DNA from 4 places in the Serratia sp. Sp408 genome. Region 1 is predicted to be linked to each of the others. Evidence: predicted binding sites of a transcription regulator. Region 1 holds the regulator's gene; each other region holds the start of a gene.
What was found. Region 1 encodes CRP, which controls carbon source genes, mostly activating them, when cyclic AMP is high. Its sites were predicted from a motif close to ATGTGANNNNNNTCACAT; they were not measured.
Positions count from the first base shown of each region.

Region 1 (6,181 bases):
TCGAATATCAACTGACGGAATGCGGTGGCCACGTCGGCTTCGTCGGCGGCTCACTAAAAAAACCCTACATGTGGCTGGAATACCGCATTCCCTCCTGGCTTACCCCTTATCTGGAACAGAACACGTGATAATCCCCTGGAAAGAACTGGACAGCGAAACGCTGAATAATCTGATCGAATCCTTTGTACTGCGCGAAGGCACTGACTACGGCGAGCATGAACGTTCGCTGACGCAGAAAGTGGAGGACGTTCGCCGGCAATTGCAAAGCGGCGAAGTGCTGCTGGTGTGGTCGGAACTGCATGAAACCGTCAATATCATGCCACGTGGCCAGTTCCGTGCCGGTCAGGAAGAAATGTAATCCGCCCTATGACTGACGGGAAAAATCAGGTATCAATGTGCCATACCCTACAGCACTCGAGTTGCATCGAGGCGGCCTACAGCAAAGCAGCTGAGGTACGACGGATAAAACACGCATTTTAGACGGAGTAACATATCGTATGTCTGCCAAACATCCCGTTATCGCGGTAACCGGCTCCAGCGGAGCCGGCACCACCACTACCAGCGTGGCGTTCCGCAAAATATTCCAGCAGTTGAATATTCGCGCCGCACAGTTGGAAGGCGACAGCTTCCACCGCTACACCCGGCCGGAAATGGACGCGGCGATCCGCAAGGCGCGCGACCTCGGCCGTCATATCAGCTATTTTGGCCCCGAAGCCAACGACTTCGGCCTGCTGGAGCAGAGCTTCCGTGAATATGGCAACGGCGGCAGCGGCCGTTCACGTAAATATCTGCACACCTATGACGAAGCCGTGCCGTACAACCAGGTTCCTGGCACCTTTACACCGTGGGAAGCCCTGCCGGAACCCACCGACGTGCTGTTCTACGAAGGGCTGCACGGCGGCGTCGTCACCGATCAGCATGACGTGGCACAGCAGGTCGATCTGCTGGTCGGCGTGGTGCCAATCGTCAACCTGGAGTGGATCCAGAAGCTGATCCGCGATACTGGCGAACGCGGCCATTCTCGCGAAGCGGTGATGGATTCGGTAGTGCGTTCGATGGAAGACTATATCAACTACATCACACCGCAGTTTTCACGCACCCACATCAACTTCCAGCGCGTGCCAACGGTGGATACCTCCAACCCGTTTGCCGCCAAGGCCATCCCGTCGCTGGACGAAAGCTTTGTGGTGATCCACTTCCGCGGGCTGGATCAGATTGATTTCCCTTATCTGCTGGCGATGCTGCAAGGCTCGTTTATTTCGCACATCAATACGCTGGTGGTGCCCGGCGGCAAAATGGGACTGGCGATGGAGTTGATCATGGCACCGCTGGTGCAGCGGCTGCTGGAAGGCAAAAAGATTGAGTAGCCAGGCGACACCGGACGGGCGCGGGGAGGATTAGGCCACCGCGCCACATGCCATTAGGCCACTTCCCGGACTTCAAAGCTGTGGGTAACGCTGGCGGCCTTGCCGAGCATCAGCGCTACCGAACAGTATTTGTCGGCAGACAGATCCACCGCACGCTCCACCGCCTTGTCGCCAAGCCCTTTACCGCTGACGATAAAATGCAGGTTGATATGGGTAAATACCCGTGGTGCCTCTTCGCGACGTTCAGAGGTCAGTTTTACCTCACAATCACGCACGTCGTGACGGCCTTTTTGCAAAATCGACACCACGTCAATCGCGCTGCATCCCCCCACGGACATCAGCACCATTTCCATCGGACTTGGCGCCTTGTCACCGGCATTGCCGTCCATCAATACCTGATGGCCAGACGCCGATTCGCCAAGAAACGTTAACCCTTCAACCCATTTGACTCTTGCCTGCATGCTCATGACTCCGATTGATTCTTTGTCATCAGACTACGCGTTAGCAGCAAAACTGGCAACGGAACCTGATACTGGTCATGTGTGAGCGAGACAACACAAGACACCCGCGTCACTCTGTGCTACAAACAGAGCCGCAATAACGCTTTCTGGACAGCGCTTTCAGGGAAATGCCCACGGAAAGGCACCTTAATGTGTATGTTAACAGAATGTAGCTTGCAGCTCTCACTGCAAGTTAATATGCTAGGGCAATAGCGTATTTTTACGTCACGCCTCAAAAACGGTTAATGGTCGCCGCTCATGGACAGCCATAACACGTTTGACAGGGAACTCTGACCCCTGTGATACAGGCAGATTACAACAGAGGATAACAGCGAATGGTTCTCGGCAAACCGCAAACAGACCCTACTCTCGAATGGTTCCTGTCTCATTGCCATATCCACAAATATCCATCGAAAAGTACGCTGATTCACCAAGGTGAAAAGGCCGAAACGCTTTACTACATCGTGAAAGGCTCCGTTGCGGTGCTGATCAAGGATGAAGAAGGCAAAGAGATGATCCTGTCCTATCTCAATCAGGGCGATTTCATCGGCGAACTTGGATTATTTGAAGAAGGCCAGGAACGCAGCGCCTGGGTTAGGGCTAAAACCGCCTGTGAAGTGGCTGAAATTTCCTATAAGAAATTCCGTCAGCTGATCCAGGTGAACCCTGACATTCTGATGCGCCTGTCGGCGCAGATGGCAAGCCGCCTACAGATCACCTCAGAGAAAGTGGGTAACCTCGCCTTCCTAGACGTTACCGGCCGCATTGCGCAAACCCTGCTCAATCTGGCCAAACAGCCGGATGCCATGACTCACCCGGACGGCATGCAAATTAAAATCACCCGTCAGGAAATTGGTCAAATCGTCGGTTGTTCACGCGAAACGGTTGGCCGTATTCTGAAAATGCTCGAAGATCAAAACCTGATTTCCGCACACGGCAAAACCATCGTCGTCTACGGTACCCGTTAATCCATTAAAACGGCACGCTTCAAAAAATGCCGGTCAGTTAACGCTGACCGGCATTTTTATGCGCCGTTTACCGTGGGCACAGTCGGACATCCGATACCGTCTGCCGACCGCCAGTGGGTAGCTACCCGGCGTTGATCACGTCCTGAACCGCCAGCTCAAACAACGCCATACCGTCGGCAATATCTTGCGGCTCAACGACCAGCGACGGCGCAAATCGGATCACGTTCGGCCCGGCATTTAAAATCATCAGGCCACGCGCGGCGGCCGCGGTGAGGAAATCACGTGCCTTGCCGTGGTAAGGCGCCGTCAGTTCGGCGCCGATCAACAGCCCCATACCGCGAATCTCGCTGAAAATACGGTATTTTTCGCCAATGTCCCGCAACGCCGCAACATACAGCGTATGACGCTGTTCGACGCCGCTCAACACTTCGGCGGTATTGATCACGTCCAACGCCGCCTCCGCCACCGCGCAGGCCAGCGGATTGCCGCCATAGGTGGTGCCGTGGGTACCGACTTGCATCACCGAAGCAATCTCCTCGGTGGTCAGCATGGCGCTGACCGGGAAACCGCCGCCCAACGCTTTGGCGGTGGTCAGAATATCCGGCGTCACACCGTAGTGCATATAGGCGAACAGCTTGCCGCTGCGCCCCATACCGCTTTGCACTTCATCAAATACCAACAGCGCCTGGTGGCGATCGCACAGTTCACGCACACCTTGCAGGAACTGCGCATCCACCGGAGTAATACCGCCTTCGCCCTGAATCGGCTCCATCACCACCGCGCAGGTGTGATCGTCCATCACCGCCTTGACCGCCGCCAGATCGTTGAACGGTACATGCACGATGTCGGCCGGCTTCGGCCCGAAGCCGTCGGAATACTTCGCCTGGCCGCCAACCGAGACGGTAAACAGCGTACGGCCATGGAACGCGTTATAAAACGCGATGATTTTGGTTTTGTACGGGCTGTGGCGGGTAATGGCATAGTGGCGCGCCAGCTTGAATGCCGCTTCGTTGGCTTCGGCGCCGGAATTGGCGAAGAACACCCGATCGGCGAAAGTCGCGGCGATAAGCTTGCTGGCCAGGCGCAGCGACGGCTCGTTGGTAAAGACATTGCTGGTGTGCCACAGGGTTTCACCCTGCTGCTTCAGCGCCGCCACCAATGCCGGGTGGCAATGCCCCAGCGCAGTCACCGCAATACCGCCAGAGAAATCAATATACTCCTTGCCGTTGCTGTCCCACACTCGGCTGCCCTTGCCCTTGACGGGGACAAACTGGGCAGGTGCATAAACAGGCAGAATAACCTGGTCGAACGTATTGCGGCTGACTGGGTATTTTTCGGTCATTATTGGGTCCACCCTGAACGTGATCGGATTTTCAATGTTGCCATTAAGTGAAAATATAATCACAAAATATGCATAAAAAACCAATCAAGGGCAAACCTAAATCGCCAAAAAAGGAAAAAAACTCATAACCGGTTAACTTTTAAGGAAATTATCCAGCAGTTGGTGCCCCTGCTCGCTGAGAATGCTTTCCGGGTGAAACTGCACCCCTTCCAGCGCCAGCTGACGATGGCGGATCCCCATGATTTCGTCAGGTTCGCCGTCGCGCTCACTCCAGGCGGTTACCTCAAAGCAGTCTGGCAACGTGGCGGCTTCCAGCACCAGCGAGTGGTAACGGGTTACGGTCAACGGATTGTTCAGCCCAGCAAAAACGCCGCCGTTATGGTGCCGAATGGCAGAGGTCTTGCCATGCATCACCTGACGGGCGCGTACCACCGTGGCGCCAAACGCCTGCCCCAACGCCTGATGGCCGAGGCATACGCCCAAAATGGGCAGCCTGCCGGCAAAGTGGCGAATGGCAGCAAGAGAAATGCCCGCCTCATTCGGCGTGCACGGGCCGGGTGAAATCACCAGTCGCTGTGGCGCAAGCCGTTCAATATCGGCCAGTTGCAATTCATCGTTGCGCTTGACCAACACTTCGGCGCCCAACTGGCAGAAGTATTGGTACAGGTTGTAGGTGAAAGAGTCGTAGTTATCAATCAGCAGCAGCATGACATGTCCAGGCAGAAAAAAGCTGCGCTAGTTTACTGCCGCTGACGAAATTTTCCGCTTACTTTTTACGGCCGCCCATAATCGATCCCAAAACGCCGCGCAAAATCTGCTTGCCGAGGTCGCGAGCCATGCTCTTGGCCGCCGTTTGAACAATACCATCGCGCTTGCCGCCGCGTGGACCGGTAGAGCCGAACAGCAGATCGTTCAACCCGCCCATCAGGCCACCACCGGCTGCATCCGCCGCCGGTTTCTGTGCCGGTTGCCCCGGCGGTGGCGTGCCTACGGTGGCGAAACCTTCCGAAGACAGTTTTTCATAGGCGGACTCGCGATCGACCATATCTTCATAGCGACCATACAGCGGCGATTTATTGATCGCGCTGTTGAGCCCGTCGGCACCCAGCATGCCCATCTTCGATTCCGGCGCGATGACCATTGCCCGCTCCACCACGTTGGGCCGCCCTTTTTCATCCAGGAACGACACCAGCGCTTCACCGACGCCCAGTTCGGTAATCGCCGTTTCCGCATCAAAGTCGGGGTTGGCGCGCATGGTCTGCGCCGCCGCCTTCACCGCTTTCTGATCGCGTGGCGTAAAGGCACGCAGCGCGTGTTGCACACGGTTGCCCAACTGGCCCAGCACGCTGTCGGGAATATCCAGCGGGTTTTGCGTAACAAAATAGATGCCGACGCCTTTTGAGCGGATCAGACGTACCACCTGCTCAATCTTGGTCAGCAGTGCCGGCGGCGCGTCGTTGAACAACAGATGCGCCTCATCAAAGAAAAATACCAGCTTCGGCTGTTCCGGATCGCCCACTTCCGGCAAATGTTCAAACAGCTCGGCCAGCAGCCACAGCAGAAAGACCGAGTACAGTTTTGGCTGGTTGATCAGTTTGTCTGCCGCCAACAGGTTGATGTTGCCGTGGCCATTGGCATCGGTTTTCATCAGATCGTTAATGTCGAGCATCGGTTCGCCAAAGAACTGATTGGCACCCTGCTCTTCCAGCGTCAATAGCCCGCGCTGAATGGCGCCGACCGAAGCGGAGGAGATATTGCCGTATTGGGTCTGGAACTGCTTGGCGTTGTCGCCGACGTACTGCACCATGGCACGCAGATCTTTCATATCCAGCAGCAGCAAGGCGTTGTCATCGGCGATTTTGAACACCAACTGCAACACACCGCTTTGCACCTCGTTCAGATCCAGCAGACGCGCCAGCAGCAGTGGGCCAAGATCGGATACGGTGGCGCGGATCGGGTGGCCTTTTTCACCGTAAATATCCCACGGAATAATGGTACAGGCTT
Region 1 is NZ_JBXUFT010000007.1:166,197-172,377, reverse strand. It holds gene AC2AXP_RS18805 (hydrolase) at 1-128, shown strand, start outside; gene AC2AXP_RS18800 (YheU family protein) at 125-358, shown strand; gene AC2AXP_RS18795 (phosphoribulokinase) at 498-1,367, shown strand; gene AC2AXP_RS18790 (OsmC family protein) at 1,421-1,828, opposite strand; gene crp (cAMP-activated global transcriptional regulator CRP) at 2,203-2,835, shown strand; gene argD (bifunctional acetylornithine/succinyldiaminopimelate transaminase) at 2,957-4,177, opposite strand; gene AC2AXP_RS18775 (aminodeoxychorismate synthase component II) at 4,310-4,885, opposite strand; gene AC2AXP_RS18770 (helicase HerA-like domain-containing protein) at 4,944-6,181, opposite strand, start outside.

Region 2 (6,181 bases), on a different contig from region 1:
CCCGCCGGTGATATCCCGTAGCGAATAACAATAATGAATATGGCAAGTGAGGTTTTAATGTCTGAAGCAAATAACAATCATGACGCACCGCTGTATATAAAAGTTCATGCACAAGATAATGTCGCCATCGTGGTTAATAATGACGGCCTGCCAAAAGGAACGCTATTTCCCTGCGGCTTGCAATTAATGGAACATATACCGCAAGGGCATAAGGTGGCGCTGGACGATATTGCCAGCGGCGGCAATATTATTCGCTATGGCGAGATCATCGGCTACGCGCTGCGCAACATCGCCCGCGGCAGCTGGATTGACGAGTCGCTGGTGGTACTGCCGGAAGCGCCCGAGTTGCACAGCCTGCCGCTGGCCAACCGAGTACCGGCGCCGTTAGCGCCGTTGACGGGCTACACCTTTGACGGTTATCGCAATGCCGACGGCAGCGTCGGCACCAAGAATCTGCTGGGTATCACCACCAGCGTGCACTGCGTGGCCGGCGTGGTGGACTTCGTGGTGAAAATCATCGAACGCGATCTGCTGCCAAAGTATCCCAACGTCGATGGCGTGGTGGCATTAAACCACCTGTACGGCTGCGGCGTGGCAATCAATGCCCCTGCGGCGGTAGTGCCGATCCGCACTATTCACAATCTGGCGCTCAACCCCAATTTTGGCGGCGAAGTGATGGTGGTCGGGCTGGGCTGTGAAAAATTGCAGCCGGAACGCCTGCTGCAAGGCACTGACGATGTGCAACCGATCTCGCTCGACGCCGGTGACATCGTGCGCCTGCAGGATGAAAAGCATGTCGGCTTCAAATCGATGGTCGATGATATTCTGGCGCTGGCCGAACGCCATCTGCAACGCCTTAATCAGCGCCGACGCGAACCCTGCCCGGTTTCCGAGCTGGTGGTCGGCATGCAATGCGGCGGCAGCGATGCCTTTTCCGGCGTGACCGCCAATCCGGCGGTGGGCTACGCCTCGGATTTGCTGGTGCGCTGCGGCGCCACGGTGATGTTTTCCGAGGTAACCGAAGTACGCGATGCCATTCACCTGCTGACGCCGCGTGTAGCGAACCAACAGGTTGGCAAGCGCTTACTGGAGGAGATGAGCTGGTACGATGATTACCTGAGCCAGGGCCAAACCGATCGCAGCGCCAATCCCTCTCCCGGCAATAAAAAAGGAGGCCTGGCCAACGTGGTGGAAAAAGCGTTGGGTTCGATCGCCAAATCCGGCACCAGCGCGATTGTAGAGGTACTGTCCCCTGGCCAGCGTCCCACCAAACGCGGCCTGATCTTTGCTGCCACGCCGGCCAGCGACTTTGTCTGCGGCACCCAGCAGCTGGCCTCCGGCATCACCCTGCAGGTGTTCACCACCGGCCGCGGCACGCCGTATGGCCTGACGGCGGTACCGGTGATCAAAATGGCCACCCGCAGCGCGCTGGCCGAACGTTGGCACGATCTGATGGACATCAACGCCGGCACCATCGCCACCGGCGAGGCAACGATTGAGCAAGTCGGTTGGCAGCTGTTTGAGCTGATTCTGGCGATCGCCAGCGGCCGTCAGAAAACCTGGTCGGATCAATGGGGGTTGTATAACGCGTTGGCAGTGTTTAATCCTGCGCCCGTCACCTAAATTCCCATCTCCTTCGCCTTTCGCCGCCTAGCGTTGTTGGCTACGCGGCGGCACCCCGGTCACTGACCAATGTCAGCTCCCGGGGATTTAACCTGTTGCCGCCTGGCCACACGACGATATGCCTGGAGCCGAAAACAGCGCGTTATACCTCATCCAGTTGCAGCCCGACGTACAGCAACAGGCGATCGTCGAAACTGGACAAATTTAACCCGGTCAGTTCAGAAATGCGGTTGAGACGGTATTCCAGCGTATTGCGGTGAATATACAGCGCCTTGGCGGTAGCGCTCGGCTGGACGTTATTGAGAAACCAGGCATTCAGCGTACGGCGTAGCAAACCGTTACCGTCCATCGCCTTGAGCCGCGCCAGCGGCCTGACCAATTCATCGGCCTGCCAACCGCCGCGCAGGCTGTCCAGCAGCACCGGCAGCATCAGATCCTGGTAGTAATAGGCGCGTTGATCGAACATCCGCTGTTTGCCAACCGCCATGGTGGTGCGCGCGGTGCGATAAGAACGGGCGATGCTGCCCGGTCCGGTAAAGAAATTGCCCAGCGCCACCCGCACCCGCAGACGGCTGCTTTCATTCATGCGCGACAGCAGGTTTTCCACCCGCCGTCGATGGTCTTCGGCGTCCCAGCGGCCATGCGCGTTAAGCGCCGGCTTCAGCACCACCATTTCGCTCAGTGAAACGATGGCGATCAGGTTGTCGCGCTCCGGCAAGGTCAGCAACGCTTGCAGCTGCTGCAATTCCGCCATCGCGCTGTCAACCCCGAGCTGCCCGCTGTCCACTTCCACCACCGCCACAACCCGCGGCTGGTTAGGATCGATGCCTAACCGCTGCGCCCACTCCATCAGCGCCGGCGACAGCTCTTCGGTGCGGATCAGGTTGAGTACCAGCTCTTCGCGAAAGCGGCTGTCCTGCGCCAGCATATGCATCAGACGCGCCTGTTCGAGCATCATTTCGGCGGTCATGCACACCAGTTCGCCATATTGCCGCAGTTGCGCCGGATTGCCGGTCAGGCCGATAACGCCGACAATTTTCCCGTCGATGCGCAACGGGAGATTGATTCCCGGTCGCACACCGTGCAGATGACGGGCGACCGCCTCATCGATGTCAACCACCCTGGCCTGCGACAGCACCAGCAGTGCACCTTCATGCAACTCGCCGACACGCTCACGATCGCCACTACCGATAATTCGGCCGCGCGCATCCATCACATTGACGTTACCGTCAATGATTTGCATGGTGCGGGCAACGATTTCCTGCGCCAGCTTGCCGTCAAGATGGTATTCCGCCATTCAGTTCTGCCCCAAGCCAATTTAGATAAGCGCCCAGCATACCGACGCCATACGGCCTGCACATTGTGCATATGCCCAAAGCGTTTTGGCAGCAGCGGGAGTTGTGGTGAGCTTCACAATTTTAAGGCATAAAAAAAGGCACGCAGAATGCGTGCCTTTATCAGCATAAACCGTGGTGATTACTGCATCAGCAGATACAGCGTACTATCACCGCGCTGAACGTTCAGCGCCAACACTGGCGGCTTGCTGTCGAGAATTTTACGCAGCTCGCCCAGGTTCTGGATCGGTTGTTGGTTAACCCCGAGGATCACATCACCTTTTTTCAGACCGATACGCGCCGCGGCGCTGCCAGGCTTGACGCTGTCCACTTTAACGCCTTTCTGACTGCCCGCCTGGGTATTGCTCAGTTCGGCCCCTTCAATGCCGGTATAGATGTTGCCGGAATCGACCTGCGTCTGTTTGCTCTGTTCCAGCGTCACGTCCACCGTTACCGGTTTGCCGTCGCGGATCAGACCCAGCGCCAGTTTGCTGCCAACCGGCAGCGTACCGACTTCGGCACGGAAGGAGGCAAAACTGGAAATCGCCTTGCCGTTAAGCGTAACAATCACATCGCCGGCTTTGATACCCGCCTTCGCAGCGGCAGATTTTGGCAATACCTGACTGATAAAGGCGCCGCGCTGGGCGTCGACCTTCATCGCTTTCGCCAGCTCAGAATTCAGTTCCGTGCCCATGATACCCAGCTCGCCGCGTTTCACCTGGCCATATTCCACCATTTGCGCCGTCAGGTTTTTAACCATGTTACTGGGGATGGCAAAGCCGATGCCGATATTCCCGCCGTCCGGCGCCAGGATCGCGGTATTGATGCCGATCAGTTCGCCGTTCAGGTTGACCAACGCACCGCCGGAGTTGCCGCGGTTGATCGCCGCATCGGTCTGAATAAAGTTTTCGTAATTTTCAATGTTGAGGCCGCTACGACCCAACGCCGACACGATACCGGAAGTGGCGGTTTCACCCAGCCCGTACGGGTTACCGATCGCCACGGTATAATCGCCCACCCGCAGCTTGTCGGAATCCGCCATTTTGATCGCAGTCAGATTCTTGAAGTCTTTCAATTGAATCAGCGCGATGTCGGAACGCGGATCCTTACCGATCATCTTGGCGTCGAAACGTCGGCCATCGCTTAACTGCACCTGGATCTTGCTGGCGTTATCCACCACGTGGTTATTGGTAACGACGTAGCCTTTAGCCGCATCAATCACCACGCCGGCGCCCAGCGCCTGGAACTTCTGTTTGGCGCCCTGATCGCCCGGCCCACCTTGCCCGCCCTGACACATCGGCGAACCCTGGAACGGCGAACCGTCCTGGCAGAACGGCGAATCTTCACCGAAGAATTGCTGGAACTGCTGTGGCATGCGCGGCGTATTAACGGCAGTGCTGCCTTCAACGTTAATGCTCACCACCGACGGCATGACCTTTTCCAACATCGGCGCCAGGCTCGGCAATTGCTGCGAAGGCGTGCTTGCCGATGCGGTCTCTGCGGCGCTGGCCGTTACCGGGCCCATCGCCATACCAATGCTGAATGCCAAAGCGCTCAGAACTAATGCTGTTTTTTTCATCTGTGTGTCTCTTTAAAATTATTGGGATAACTTTTTGTTGTGTTTAATGAGAACCTATTAATAGCGCGAAGTTCCAGCGTAGTTTGTTGATAATGGTAAATAAATATTGGGCATCTTTACAAAACTCCAAACAGCATGCCCGCCGAATTTCGCCCGGCGGGAAATAGAGTCGTCAACCTGCAGAATTATTCCGCTGCCATTAACCGACGGTATTCGTCATAGGCATAAAGATCGGTCATGCCACTGATATAATCCTGCATTAAACGCGCGCGGAAATAATACTCGCGGATCGCCAACTGTTCCTGCGATAAATGCTGCAGCCCTTCCACCGCTTCCTGATAGGCCAGTCGGTGTTTGGTCGACAATTTGTGAAACAGCCGCGTTTCAATCGGGTAATCACGGTGGCTGTCATCTTGCACCAGACGGCTGAAGTCCGCCAACGGCATCGCCAGCAACGGACTGTAGATATCCAGCAGGCCGCTGATGACGCGGTAGCCCTGCAGTTCCAGCTGTTCCACTTCCGGGTGATTGAACACGTGCTTGAACGCCACGTTCTTGAAAATCTTCAACAGCTGGTATGCCGGGCTGGAATCCTCCAGTAACGCCTGATTGAAATTGCCCTGATAGACCGCCTCCAGGTTGTCGATAAAGCGTTGCGCAGCATGCGGCACCAGGCGCGCCACGGTAAATACTCGCAAATACATGAAGAACTGATCTTCGGCGCTGCGCCGCGCGCCACCGCGGTCGATTTTACGGAAGGCGCTGGCAACGGTTTTATCAAACAGATCGCCCGGGGTGACCACGCCCCATTCCTGGGTCAGATGCAGATAAAGTTGCTCAACGGTAAAGATATTTTTTTCTACCGCGTCTTCCAGGTCGGCAACGCAATAAGAAATATCGTCGGCGGCTTCCATAATATAGGTCAATGGGAAACGATCGAACTCCCCCATATTCAATTCTCGACGCAGCCGATCGACAAAGGCCTCTTCCGCCAGATAAAAACCGGGCTTCTTCATCAAATAACTGTGACTGGCTGGAATATCATCCGCCCAATATGCCGGACGGGTATATTTTAATATACAGCCCACCTGCGCGTAGGTCAGGTTCAATTTCAGCAGGGTATACACCAGTCGAATAGCCTGGGCATTACCCTCGAAATGACTGAGATCGTGACGAATGCGGCTGCGCAGGCGGTTAAGATCGCTTTCCCCCTCATGCAGACGCAATACCTCAACCGAGCAGCGATCCTGACTGCTCGGCTGGCTGCCGCAGCTGGCAGGATCCAGGCGCTGGCTGAACCAGTCGTTAATCGCCGACTCGCCAAAATGGCCAAACGGCGGATTGCCGATGTCATGCATCAGGCAGGCCATTTCCACGATGCTTTCAAACGGATCGAGCAGGCGGGTCAGGCCGAGCCGATCGATGCGTTGCTCCTGCTTGAAACGGTTGAGGATCTCTTTGGCAATATGTCGCCCAACCTGCTGCACCTCCATCGAATGGGTCAGACGACTGCGCACCGCGGCATTGCGCTCCAGCGGGAAAACCTGGGTTTTTTGCTGCAATCGGCGGATCGCTGCCGAATTGACGATCCGCCCGCGATCGCTCTCGAACTGACGAATGATATCGTATTCTTCCTCGGCTTCGA
Region 2 is NZ_JBXUFT010000005.1:86,406-92,586, forward strand. It holds gene garD (galactarate dehydratase) at 58-1,623, shown strand; gene AC2AXP_RS15845 (CdaR family transcriptional regulator) at 1,766-2,920, opposite strand; gene degP (serine endoprotease DegP) at 3,100-4,536, opposite strand; gene dgt (dGTPase) at 4,722-6,181, opposite strand, start outside.
Region 2: a site for CRP is predicted at 3,022-3,039, ahead of AC2AXP_RS15845 (CdaR family transcriptional regulator). Genes of this name have one in related genera too.

Region 3 (6,181 bases), on a different contig from region 1:
TCGTGGTCTGCTGCGTATGGTTTCTCAGCGTCGTAAGCTGCTGGACTACCTGAAGCGTAAAGATGTAGCACGTTACACCAGCCTGATCGAGCGTCTGGGTCTGCGTCGCTAATCGAACAAGTTTCAGTGGAAAGGGGCCTATTTTGGCCCCTTTCTTCTAGGAAGCATAAGCAAATCAGGTTAATGTATTGTTGAGGATCTTCCGGTACAGAGGTTCGCGCGGCTAATGAGAGACTTTATCTCGCGCATGAGATAAGGGTTGTCATTAGTCGCGAGGATGTAGTGTGAAGATCAGTGAGTCACCGGCGTGTCGAGTCGTCAATACGATTGCGCGCCTAATCTAAGGAAAAAATTTTGCTGACACCGACTATTCGCAAATTCCAGTATGGCCAGCATACCGTCACCATCGAGACCGGTATGATGGCACGTCAGGCCACTGCTGCCGTCATGGTAAGCATGGATGACACCGCGGTATTCGTTACCGTTGTAGGCCAGAAAAAAGCCAAACCAGGTCAGAGCTTCTTCCCACTGACCGTTAACTATCAAGAGCGTACCTACGCGGCCGGCCGTATCCCAGGCAGTTTCTTCCGTCGTGAAGGCCGTCCAAGCGAAGGCGAAACCCTGACCTCGCGTCTGATTGACCGTCCAATCCGCCCACTGTTCCCGGACAACTTCCTGAACGAAGTGCAGGTGATTGCGACCGTAGTATCGGTCAACCCGCAGGTTAACCCGGACATCGTGGCGATGATCGGTGCTTCTGCCGCCCTGAGCCTGTCCGGTATTCCGTTCAGCGGCCCAATTGGTGCAGCACGCGTCGGTTACATCAACGACCAGTACGTGCTGAACCCGACCACCGACGAGCTGAAAGAAAGCCGTCTGGATCTGGTGGTTGCCGGTACCGAAGGCGCGGTACTGATGGTTGAATCCGAAGCTGACGTTCTGAGCGAAGATCAAATGCTGGGCGCGGTGGTATTCGGCCACGAGCAGCAGCAGGTTGTGATTGAAAACATCAATTCCCTGGTTGCCGAAGTCGGCAAACCGAAGTGGGATTGGCAGGCGCCAGCGGTTAACGAAACGCTGCACGCCCGCGTAGCAGAACTGGCGGAAGGCCGTCTGGGTGACGCTTATCACATCACCGAAAAACAGCAGCGTTATGCTCAGGTTGATGCGATTAAAGAAGACGTGATTGCCGCATTGTTGGCGCAGGACGAGTCCCTGGACGCTGGCGAAATCCAGGACATCCTGGGTAGCGTCGAGAAAAACGTAGTGCGTAGCCGCGTACTGCGTGGCGAACCGCGTATCGACGGTCGCGAAAAAGACATGATCCGTGGTCTGGACGTGCGCACCGGCGTACTGCCGCGCACCCACGGTTCCGCGCTGTTCACCCGTGGCGAAACTCAGGCGCTGGTTACCGCGACGCTGGGTACCGCACGTGACGCGCAGAACCTGGACGAGCTGATGGGCGAAAAAACCGACAGCTTCCTGTTCCACTACAACTTCCCTCCATACTCCGTGGGTGAAACCGGTATGGTGGGCTCGCCTAAACGTCGTGAAATCGGTCACGGTCGCCTGGCGAAACGCGGCGTATTGGCTATGATGCCTAAACCAGAAGATTTCCCGTACACGGTGCGTGTGGTGTCTGAAATCACCGAATCCAACGGTTCTTCTTCCATGGCTTCGGTCTGTGGTGCCTCTTTGGCGCTGATGGACGCCGGTGTGCCGATCAAGGCTGCCGTTGCCGGTATCGCCATGGGTCTGGTGAAAGAGCAGGACAACTTTGTGGTTCTGTCCGACATTCTGGGTGACGAAGATCACCTGGGTGACATGGACTTTAAAGTGGCTGGTAGCCGTGATGGTATCACCGCGCTGCAAATGGACATTAAAATTGAAGGTATCACCCGCGAAATCATGCAGGTGGCACTGAACCAGGCCAAGGGCGCGCGTCTGCACATCCTGGGCGTGATGGAACAGGCTATCAGCACTCCGCGTGGCGATATTTCTCAGTTTGCACCACGCATCCACACCATCAAGATCAATCCGGACAAGATCAAGGATGTGATCGGTAAAGGCGGTTCAGTCATCCGTGCGTTGACTGAAGAGACTGGCACTACCATCGAAATCGAAGATGATGGTACAGTTAAAATCGCTGCTACCGACGGTGAGAAGGCCAAGTTTGCCATTCGCCGCATCGAAGAGATCACCGCAGAGATCGAAGTGGGCCGCGTGTATCAGGGTAAAGTGACCCGTATCGTTGATTTCGGCGCCTTCGTGGCGATCGGCGGCGGTAAAGAAGGTCTGGTTCACATTTCACAAATCGCTGACAAGCGCGTTGAGAAAGTGACCGACTATCTGCAGATGGGTCAGGAAGTGCCGGTCAAGGTGCTGGAAGTTGATCGCCAGGGCCGTGTGCGCCTGAGCATCAAGGAAGCTACCGCGCCTGAAGCGGATGCTCCTGCTGCACCAGAAGCAGAATAACTGTAAAGCAGTTTTGACAGCTCCCCGCCCCTGGGGTTGGGAGCTGTTCGTATCGCGCGGGTAGGAAGCCCGCGTTTTAGCAAGCGGAGGACAGGACGTTCATCCAATGTTTGTCTTCGGGAGTGGGAAATGAAGCCTTTCTTACGCTGGTGTTACGTTGCGACAGCGCTCATGCTGGCAGGATGCAGCAACAATGATTGGCGTAAAGATGACGTTCTGGCTATCCCGTTGCAGCCTACGTTGCAGCAGGAAGTGATCCTGGCGCGCATGGAACAAATACTTGCCAGTCGGGCACTGACGGACGATGAGCGCGCGCAGCTTTTATATGAGCGCGGTGTGCTGTATGATAGTCTTGGGTTACGTGCACTGGCGCGCAATGACTTTTCACAAGCGCTGGCGATACGTCCCGATATGCCGGAAGTTTTCAACTACCTGGGCATTTACTTAACGCAGGCAGGCAATTTTGATGCTGCCTATGAAGCGTTTGATTCTGTACTAGAGCTTGATCCAACTTACAATTACGCGCGTTTAAACCGGGGCATCGCACTGTATTATGGCGGCCGCTTCCCGTTGGCGCAGGATGATCTGCTGGCGTTTTATCAAGACGACCCAAATGATCCCTTCCGTTCGTTGTGGCTGTATCTTGTGGAACGAGAAATCGATCCCAAGAAGGCTGACGTAGCGCTTCAACAGCGTTACGACAAAGCGGACCGAGGGCAATGGGGATGGAAAATTGTCGAATTCTACCTGGGTAAGATCAGCGAAAAAACGCTGATGGAAAGCCTCAAGGCGGATGCAACGGATAACACTTCGCTCGCTGAGCATCTCAGTGAAACTGACTTCTATTTGGGTAAACACTACCTGAGTCTGGGGGACAAGGACACCGCTTCGGCGCTGTTCAAACTGACGGTGGCTAACAACGTTCATAACTTTGTTGAGCACCGCTATGCATTGTTGGAATTGGCGCTTTTGGGCCAAGAACAAGACGACCTATCGGAATCGGACCAGCAATAGCTGACGAACATCTAACAGCCTGATAGACCTTGGTTTAACCGACCATAGCTATCGCCTTCACGGGTGAGGGCTTTTTTGTTCGTTTTATAATCTAATTTGAGCCGGTTCACACTTTTCAATGAAAATGACTGAAAATTTTCTCGACGAGTTATGTAGACTGGCTGCCATTATTAATGAGGCACGTGTACATGACTACTGAGCTTGAAACCTCTTTTGCTGACCTGGGGCTGTCTGCTCCTATCATTTCCGCCCTGACCGATCTGGGCTATGAAAAACCGTCACCGATCCAGGCTGAGTGTATTCCTCACCTGTTGAACGGTCGCGATGTGCTGGGTATGGCACAAACCGGCAGCGGTAAAACTGCGGCGTTCTCGCTGCCACTGCTGCATAACCTCGACGCTTCCCTGAAGGCACCACAGATTCTGGTGCTGGCCCCGACCCGCGAACTGGCGGTTCAGGTTGCCGAAGCGATGACCGATTTCTCCAAACACATGAACGGCGTTAACGTTGTGGCTCTGTACGGCGGCCAGCGTTACGACGTGCAGCTGCGAGCCCTGCGCCAGGGCCCACAAATCGTAGTGGGTACCCCGGGCCGTCTGCTGGACCACCTGAAACGCGGCACCCTGAACCTCTCTAACCTGAGCGGTCTGGTGCTGGATGAAGCTGACGAAATGCTGCGCATGGGCTTTATCGAAGACGTAGAAACCATCATGGCGGAAATCCCGGCTGAACATCAGACCGCGCTGTTCTCCGCTACCATGCCGGAAGCGATTCGTCGCATTACCCGCCGCTTTATGAAAGAGCCGCAGGAAGTGCGCATTCAATCCAGCATCACTACCCGTCCTGACATCAGCCAGAGCTACTGGACTGCACAGGGCATGCGTAAAAACGAAGCGCTGGTGCGTTTCCTGGAAGCCGAAGACTTTGATGCAGCCATCATCTTCGTGCGTACCAAAAACGCCACGCTGGAAGTGGCCGAAGCGCTGGAGCGCAGCGGTTACAGCAGCGCCGCGCTGAATGGCGACATGAACCAGGCGCTGCGTGAGCAGACCCTGGAGCGTTTGAAAGACGGTCGTCTGGATATCCTGATTGCTACCGACGTTGCGGCCCGTGGCCTGGACGTTGAGCGTATCAGCCTGGTAGTCAACTACGATATCCCGATGGATTCCGAATCTTACGTTCACCGTATCGGCCGTACCGGTCGTGCTGGCCGCGCTGGCCGTGCGCTGCTGTTCGTGGAAAACCGCGAACGCCGCCTGCTGCGCAACATTGAACGCACCATGAAGCTGACGATCCCTGAGGTTGAGCTGCCGAACGCAGAACTGCTGGGTCAACGCCGTCTGGCCAAGTTCGCCGCTAAGGTTCAGCAGCAGCTGGAAAGCAGCGATCTGGATATGTACCGCGCGTTGCTGGCTAAACTGCAGCCGGAAGAAGAGCTGGACATCGAAACGCTGGCAGCAGCATTGCTGAAGATGGCACAGGGCGAACGTCCACTGATCCTGCCACCGGATCCGGTGTTCAAACCGCGTCAACGTCGTGAATTCAACGACCGTGACGATCGCGGCGGTGACCGTCGTCGTGATAGCCGTGACGGCGGTGAGCGTCCACAGCGTCGCGAACGTCGTGACGTGGGTGAAATGCAGCTGTACCGCATCGAAGTGGGCCGTGATGACGGCGTGGAAGTGCGTCATATCGTTGGTGCGATTGCCAACGAAGGCGACATCAGCAGCCGTTACATCGGTAACATCAAGCTGTTTGGTTCCCACTCCACCATCGAACTGCCAAAAGGCATGCCGGGCGAGATCCTGAATCACTTCACGCGCACCCGCATTCTGAACAAGCCGATGAATATGCAACTGTTGGGCGATGCTCAGCCGCATGAACGTCGTGAGCGTCGCGAAGGCGGTAACGCCGGTGGCGAACGTCGCGGCAACGGTCGTCCTTTCAACGGCGAACGTCGTGAAGGCGCACCGCGTCGTTCTTTCGGCGAGCGTCGTGAAGGCGGAAATGCAGCCGGTGGCGAACGTCGTGGCGGTGGTAACTTCAACCGTGACCGCGCACCGCGTCGTGACGATGCAGCGCCAGCCACTCCACGTCGTCGTTTCGGTGACGCATAAGCACTGATTTATCGTTCGCGCTAAGTCATGATGAAAACCAGCCCTCGGGCTGGTTTTTTTACGTCTGAAAAGAGGGATTGCTGCGGTTAATGACGTATCATTCATCTGGTTATTATTCATGGATGTGATGCATAGGAGATGCCATGAGCTGGCAGCAATTCAAATCGCAATTCCTGGTGCGCTTTTGGGCGCCGCTACCGGCGGTGATCGCCGCAGGGATCCTTGCCACCTATTATTTCGGCCTGACCGGCACCTTCTGGGCGGTGACCGGTGAATTTACCCGTTGGGGCGGTCACCTGTTGCAGTGGCTCGGCTTTCACCCGGAACAATGGGGGTACTTCAAACTTATCGGCCTTGAGGGGACGCCGCTACAACGCATCGATGGGCGGATGATTATCGGCATGTTCGCCGGTTGCATTGCCGCCGCGTTGTGGGCCAACAATGTTAAGCTGCGACGGCCGCAGCACCGCATTCGTATCGTGCAGGCGCTGTTGGGTGGCATCATTGCTGGCTTTGGCGCGCGTTTGGCGATGGGGTGTAACCTTGCCGCTTTCTTTACCGGTATTCCGCAGTTT
Region 3 is NZ_JBXUFT010000008.1:83,241-89,421, reverse strand. It holds gene rpsO (30S ribosomal protein S15) at 1-112, shown strand, start outside; gene pnp (polyribonucleotide nucleotidyltransferase) at 355-2,475, shown strand; gene nlpI (lipoprotein NlpI) at 2,605-3,489, shown strand; gene yrbN (protein YrbN) at 3,608-3,688, shown strand; gene AC2AXP_RS19500 (DEAD/DEAH family ATP-dependent RNA helicase) at 3,678-5,606, shown strand; gene yedE (selenium metabolism membrane protein YedE/FdhT) at 5,750-6,181, shown strand, end outside.
Region 3: a site for CRP is predicted at 3,584-3,601, ahead of yrbN (protein YrbN). Genes of this name have one in related genera too.

Region 4 (6,181 bases), on a different contig from region 1:
ATTGCGCAGTTCGTCGATTTTGACAAACAGTAAATCAAGCTGGTCGCGATGTCGTTTGCTTTTGGCATATATTTTCAGCGCCCGGTTATATTCCAGCATTAATTGCTTTTGTATTTCGCCGTCCTGCGGATTATTTGCCAACCGCTGTTCCCATTGGGCAATAGTTTCCGCGGCTCGCGCGGCCTCGGCGTGGTTATCTGCCGCATCGACAGGATTTTCCTGCCGACGGCGTTTGATAAATTCAAACATCATCGTCTCCAGCCCCGACTCGCGCCGGGGCGCCAGGGTTGATATTGATAGGTGAGAATAAAACGGCGTTTATTTAAATAAACCGATCTTTTCGGCTAATACCTGGGTGACCGCGTCGTTGGCCGGGATCAGGAATTTGCGCACGCTGTCGCTGACTTTGCCTTTTTCAAACATCTCCTTGCAGCGACCGACCCACTGCACGTTCATTTCGGTGCCAACGTTGACCTTTTCGATGCCGCCAGCCACTGCCAGTCGCATATCTTCATCGCTGACGCCGGTGCCACCATGCAATACCAGCGGGGTGCCGGTGGCCGCGGTGATTTCCGCCAAACGCCGATGCTGGAGCTGCGCCTTGCCGGTATACAGGCCATGCACCGTGCCGACCGACACGGCCAGCATGTCGACGCCGGTTTCGTCAACAAACCGTTTGGCATCTTCGACGGTGGTAAAGCTGATGTCTTCTGCTGCCACCATCTTGCCGTCTTCGGCACCGCCAATGGCCCCCAGTTCCGCCTCCACCGACACACCGCGCGGATGGGCGATAGCGATCACCAGCCGGGTATTGGCAATATTTTCTTCAATATTGAGGTGCGAGCCGTCGTACATCACCGAACTGAAACCGGCGTCGATTGCCGTACGAATGGCCAACGGATCCGAACAGTGGTCGAGGTGCAGACAGGTCGGTACCTGTTCGCTGGCCGCCAGCGAGCTGACGGCGTCAACCAGCAATTTGTGGCCGAGATAGTCGGCGGTACCGGTGGAAATCTGGATCATCAACGGACTGTTGGTCTGTTTGGCCGCGCGGAAAAAGGCCGGCAGCATCTCCAGACAGTGCAGGTTAAACGAGCCGAGTGCCTTGAAGCCACGCGCTTTGGCTACCTGCGACAGCTCGGGGAAGTTATAGAGTTTCATGGATTTTTTCCTCATGATGCTTGGTTGATTTACCGTTGACGAACCACGCCAGAAGCGTGACAAAAGCAATGAACAGCGCGACAAACAGCCAGTTGTTCTGCAAGGCATGGCCCAGTACCAAACCACTGCTGATGACATCGGAATCGCTGAAGGTCACGCCGACGAAGCCGTAGCTTTCCAGCATCGGCACCAGAATCGCCGGCAGGAAGGTGATGAACAGGCCATGCACCACGCCGCCGATCATCGCTCCGCGCCGACCGCCCAGCGCGTTGCCAAAGATCCCGGCGGTGCCGCCGGCAAAGAAGTTGGTCAGCAGTCCCGGCAGGATCATCGCCAGACCAAACATCGGGAAGACGATCATGCCGATCACCGAGCCAAGGGTGGTCGCCAGGAAGCCGACGATCACCGCGTTGGGGGCGTAGGGGAACAGCACCGGGCAGTCGAGCGCCGGTTTGGCATCCGGTACGATGCGCATGGCGATGCCGCGAAACGCCGGTACCAGTTCGTTGAGCAGTAACCGCACGCCGCTGTACAGAATGAACACCCCAGCGACAAACTGAATCGCCTGCATGAAGGAATACATCAGGTAATTCATGCCGTTGGCAAACTGCGCGATATACTGTGGGCCGGCCGCCAGCGCCGGGATCAGGTACATCGGGATCATCACGACCGCCATCGATAGGTAGGTGTCTTGCAGGAATTTGAAGTTGTCCGGCAATTGCAGATCTTCGGTGGAACGCGAGCCCTTGCCGACCACCTTGGCCACCGCCGCCTGCACCAGATAGCCGATGGTGCAGAAATGCCCCAGCGCCACCTCGTCGGAGCCAGTGATCCTGCGCACCGCCGGCTGTGCCAGCGCCGGCATCACTACCGCCATGATGCCGCCGAAGATGCCGCCGGTAAGGATCAGCGGCAATCCGCTCAACCCGGCCTTGTAGCCGATTACCGCGCCAATGGTGGCCATCCACAGCATCGCCTGTCCGGTAAGGAAGATGTATTTGAACGGCGTGAGGCGGGCGATCAGAATGTTTACGGCAAAGATCACCATCAGCGTCAGTGCGACCTCCGATCCCAGCTCACGGTTGGCCAGACCGGCGATCGCCGCCACGTCGGTGATATAACCGGTCATGCCGAAACCGTGGGTGAAAATACTGTTCAGGTAGGTGAGGGTGTCGACAATAATATTAATGCCGGCCATCATGATTAAAAAACCCAATAACGTCTTGAAGGTGCCTTCTGCCACTTTGCCGGTGGATTTTTTTTGCAGCAATAATCCCAGCATGGCAATAAAGGCAATTAATATCGACGCCTGCCCGAGCAGGTCTCTGACAATGAAATCTATCACGCTGTTCATGATGGGGTCCCTTGCATATTACGTTCTTTCAGAAAGGCGACGATCTTCTGTTCAATCTCGGTCTTGTCCGTCAGCTTGTTAAGAATAATGACCCGTTTTTTCTCTTCATCACTGGCATCGGCATTCAGGATGTCGGCAAAAGTTTTTTGCGTCAGAATAATATCGGATCTAAAGGCGCTGGCTTCGGAAATTGTGGTGTGATCAATATCCGCATCAATATCCAGTTTTTTAAGCACCGCCCTGGCACTCATTTCAATGGCAAAACTTGAACCCAAACCACAGCCGCATACACAGAGTATTTTTAACATGGATATTCTCCTCAAATGATATTTAACTGTTTGGCCAGTTTGTAATGGTGCCCTTCGAGATCAACCAGCCGTTTCTTCATGCTGATCAAATCAATTGGAATAGCCTGATTACTGGCATTGATAATGACGGCTTTGTTTCTCATCCCGGATTGAATACAGCGCACCACCTCGCTTGCCATCAGGGTGCCCTGATAAATTTCTTCGCAGGTAGGCTCGCCATTGCGCAGCCCGTAACCGACAATGGTTTTACGAATACGAACGCCGATACGTGGTTCCAACTGGGCAATCATGGTATCGATAGCTCCTTGAAAACCTGGTGAATATTCTTTTGTATAGCCCTCCGAACATAAAATGATGACGCTGTTTTGCCGTTCAAGCCGCAGCTTTATTTTTTCCGCCAGGCTGCTTAATGACCGTTGGCACTCGGGGATCAACGCAAAATCGGCGTTGGATTTAATCGCCGATTGCAGAGTTAATTCACCGCAGTAGCCACCCAGCAGTTCGAGCATAAACACCCGACCCGGTAACGCACGGCCGGTATTACGCAATTTGGCGACCTCTTTCAATATTTGCTCACAGGCGGTGGAAAAGCCAATGGTATAATGACTGCCGAAAACGTCATTATCGATCGTCATGCCAACGCCGAAGCAATTAATGCCAAATTCGCTCAGGGTATTTAAGAACTGTAGCGATCCATCACCGCCCGCCATAATAAGCACATCGATATGCAGAGATTTGAGTTGTCTGGCGATTTTTTCGTATTCTACGCTGGACAATTTCCTTGCCGTGCGCCCAGAGGAAATAATCGGTAGCGCGTTAATGGCATAATCAATCAGATCGCGATGGCTAATCGATTGATGGCGATGTTCAAGCAAGCCGGGAATACCTCCGTTAAACAACACGATTTCCGCCTGCGTCAGATTGGCAATCTGGAAAATAAAGTTATTGATGCCTGTAACATCACCGCCACTTATCACCACACCGATTTTCATCTCAATGACTCCCGTTGGTTTCCGTGAGCTCATTGTTCAATTTTGGTGTGGGTAAAATTTGCAATAGACATCACAAAATAATCACAAAAATAGTTGCCAATAACCTTGACTGCCGTGGTCAGTGGTTATTTTTTGCGAAGTAACTCACAAAGTCGCCATTAGCGATAAACGACCGACTCAGCGGTTTATTTTTGAAATTCAAATGGTTGTGTCAATATGATGACCAAGGGCAGGGAAAGGCCGCAAATGCCGATCGGCAGGCGGTAAAAACTTGGCGTAAATGTGATTTTCATCGCATTTTCTTGGGGCGTTATCAGGTCGCGACGCCACTGGGGGCAGTTTTGCCCCCACGACATGCAGCCAGAGGGGGAGAGGTCAGGCCTTGATTACGCTGACGCCAGCCTGTTGCAAAGGCGCGATCAGCGCGTCGTCGGTGGCATGTTCGACAATGATGGTTTGCGCCAGGGTAACGTCGCCGATGGCATACTGCGATGCGGCATTCAGCTTGGCGGCGGACGCAAGGACCACGGTCTCCGCGGCGCGTGCCGCCAGGGCACGTTTGATGTAGGCCTCTTCCAGATCGCCGGTGCTAAGGCCGGCAGTCGGGTGCACGCCGGTGACGCCCATAAAGTAGATATCGGCCCGAATGTGCGACATTGCCTCAACGGCGGCGGCGCCAACGCTGACAATCGAATGTTTGAACAGCCTGCCACCGATCAGGATCACCTCGATATGGGGATGTTCCACCAGATCGACCGCCACGCTGGGGCTGTGGGTTACAATAGTGGCATGTAACGAGGCTGGCAGTTGCTTTACCAGCGCCGCCGACGTGGTGCCGCCATCGACGATAGCCACCTGGCCTGGCAGGATCATGGCGGCAGCGGCGCCGGCAATGGCGCGCTTTGCCGTCGATTCCAGCGTATTACGTTCGGCAAATGGCGCAATGGCCGACGATACCGGTAGCGCGCCGCCGTGGACCCGTTGCAGCAAACCTTCGCTGTCCAGCTCGCGTAAATCCCGCCGGATAGTGTCTTCTGACAACCCAAACATCTCGCTTAGCTGTTTGGCCAGCACCTGGCCCTCTTGCGCGAGCTTTTCGAGGATCAATTTTTTGCGTTGGCTGGTGAGCATAAAACCCCGTTGACTTAATCTGCACGAATTATCTTGATAATACACGAAACTGCACGTTAGTATCAATGCTTATCCACTGACTTTAGGAGCCGATCAATGATCGCCACCCAGGATCGCGTCCGCATCATCAGCACACAGGTGCTGTCGGACGATTGGTATCTACTGAAAAAAACCACCTTTGATTTTCTGCGCCGTGATGGCAGTTGGCAACGGCAAAGCCGTGAAACCTATGACCGCGGCGATGGCGCGGTGATCCTGCTGCTTAATCGCCAGGCCAAAACGGTGATTCTGACGCGGCAATTTCGCTATCCGGCGTTCGTCAACGGTCATGATGGCATGTTGATCGAAGCGGCGGCAGGCCTGTTGGACAATGCGTCGCCGGAACAGCGCATTCGTGCAGAAGCCGAAGAAGAAACCGGCTATATCGTGCAAAAGGTGCAGAAAGTGTTCGAAGCTTACATGAGCCCCGGTTCGGTGACCGAAAAACTGCATTTCTTTATTGGCGAATATCAGGCATCCGACCGCGTCCATGCCGGCGGTGGAGTTGTCGCCGAGGGTGAAGACCTGGATGTACTGGAAATGACGCTGGATGACGCGTTGCTGGCCATCCGTCAGGGGGTCATCGTCGACGCCAAAACCATCATGTTACTGCAATACATTGCGCTTAACCCGATTCAGGAGAACGAAGAATGACGGTACAACAGATTTTGATCGCTGGCCCTTACCGTAGCGGCACTGACGGTGATGCAGAAAAAATTGCTGCCAATCTGCACCGCCTGGAACAGGCGGCGCTGGCGGTATATCAGCGTGGGCATCTGCCGGTGATTGGCGAATGGCTGGCGTTGCCACTGGCGGCAGCGGCAGGGTCGCAGCAGTTGGGGGATGAGATCGGCGAAGCTTATCTGTATCCGGTTGCCCATCGGCTGATTGGGCGCTGTCAGGGCATTTACCGCATTGAAGGAGCGTCGCGCGGGGCCGATAAGGATATCGAAGTGGCGAATGCGCTGGGATTGCAGGTCTATTACCGGCTGGAAGACCTTCCCGACGCCGAGTGAAACGAACGGCAGGCGCAGCCCTGCCGTGGTGCATTAGCGGTCGCCCAGGGTGAATTTCAGGCCGGCAATCAGTCGGTCAAGGCCGGCATCCAGCTTGCTGCGTGGACAGCCAACGTTCAAGCGCACAAAACCGCGCCCCTCTTCGCCGTAGGTAAAGCCCGGCATGATCGCCACCTTTTG
Region 4 is NZ_JBXUFT010000001.1:1,286,236-1,292,416, forward strand. It holds gene AC2AXP_RS06090 (hypothetical protein) at 1-249, opposite strand, end outside; gene AC2AXP_RS06095 (class II fructose-bisphosphate aldolase) at 319-1,161, opposite strand; gene AC2AXP_RS06100 (PTS sugar transporter subunit IIC) at 1,148-2,515, opposite strand; gene AC2AXP_RS06105 (PTS sugar transporter subunit IIB) at 2,512-2,823, opposite strand; gene AC2AXP_RS06110 (6-phosphofructokinase) at 2,835-3,815, opposite strand; gene AC2AXP_RS06115 (DeoR/GlpR family DNA-binding transcription regulator) at 4,191-4,946, opposite strand; gene AC2AXP_RS06120 (NUDIX hydrolase) at 5,043-5,639, shown strand; gene AC2AXP_RS06125 (TIR domain-containing protein) at 5,636-6,001, shown strand; gene AC2AXP_RS06130 (MalY/PatB family protein) at 6,035-6,181, opposite strand, start outside.
Region 4: a site for CRP is predicted at 4,096-4,113, ahead of AC2AXP_RS06110 (6-phosphofructokinase). Genes of this name have one in related genera too.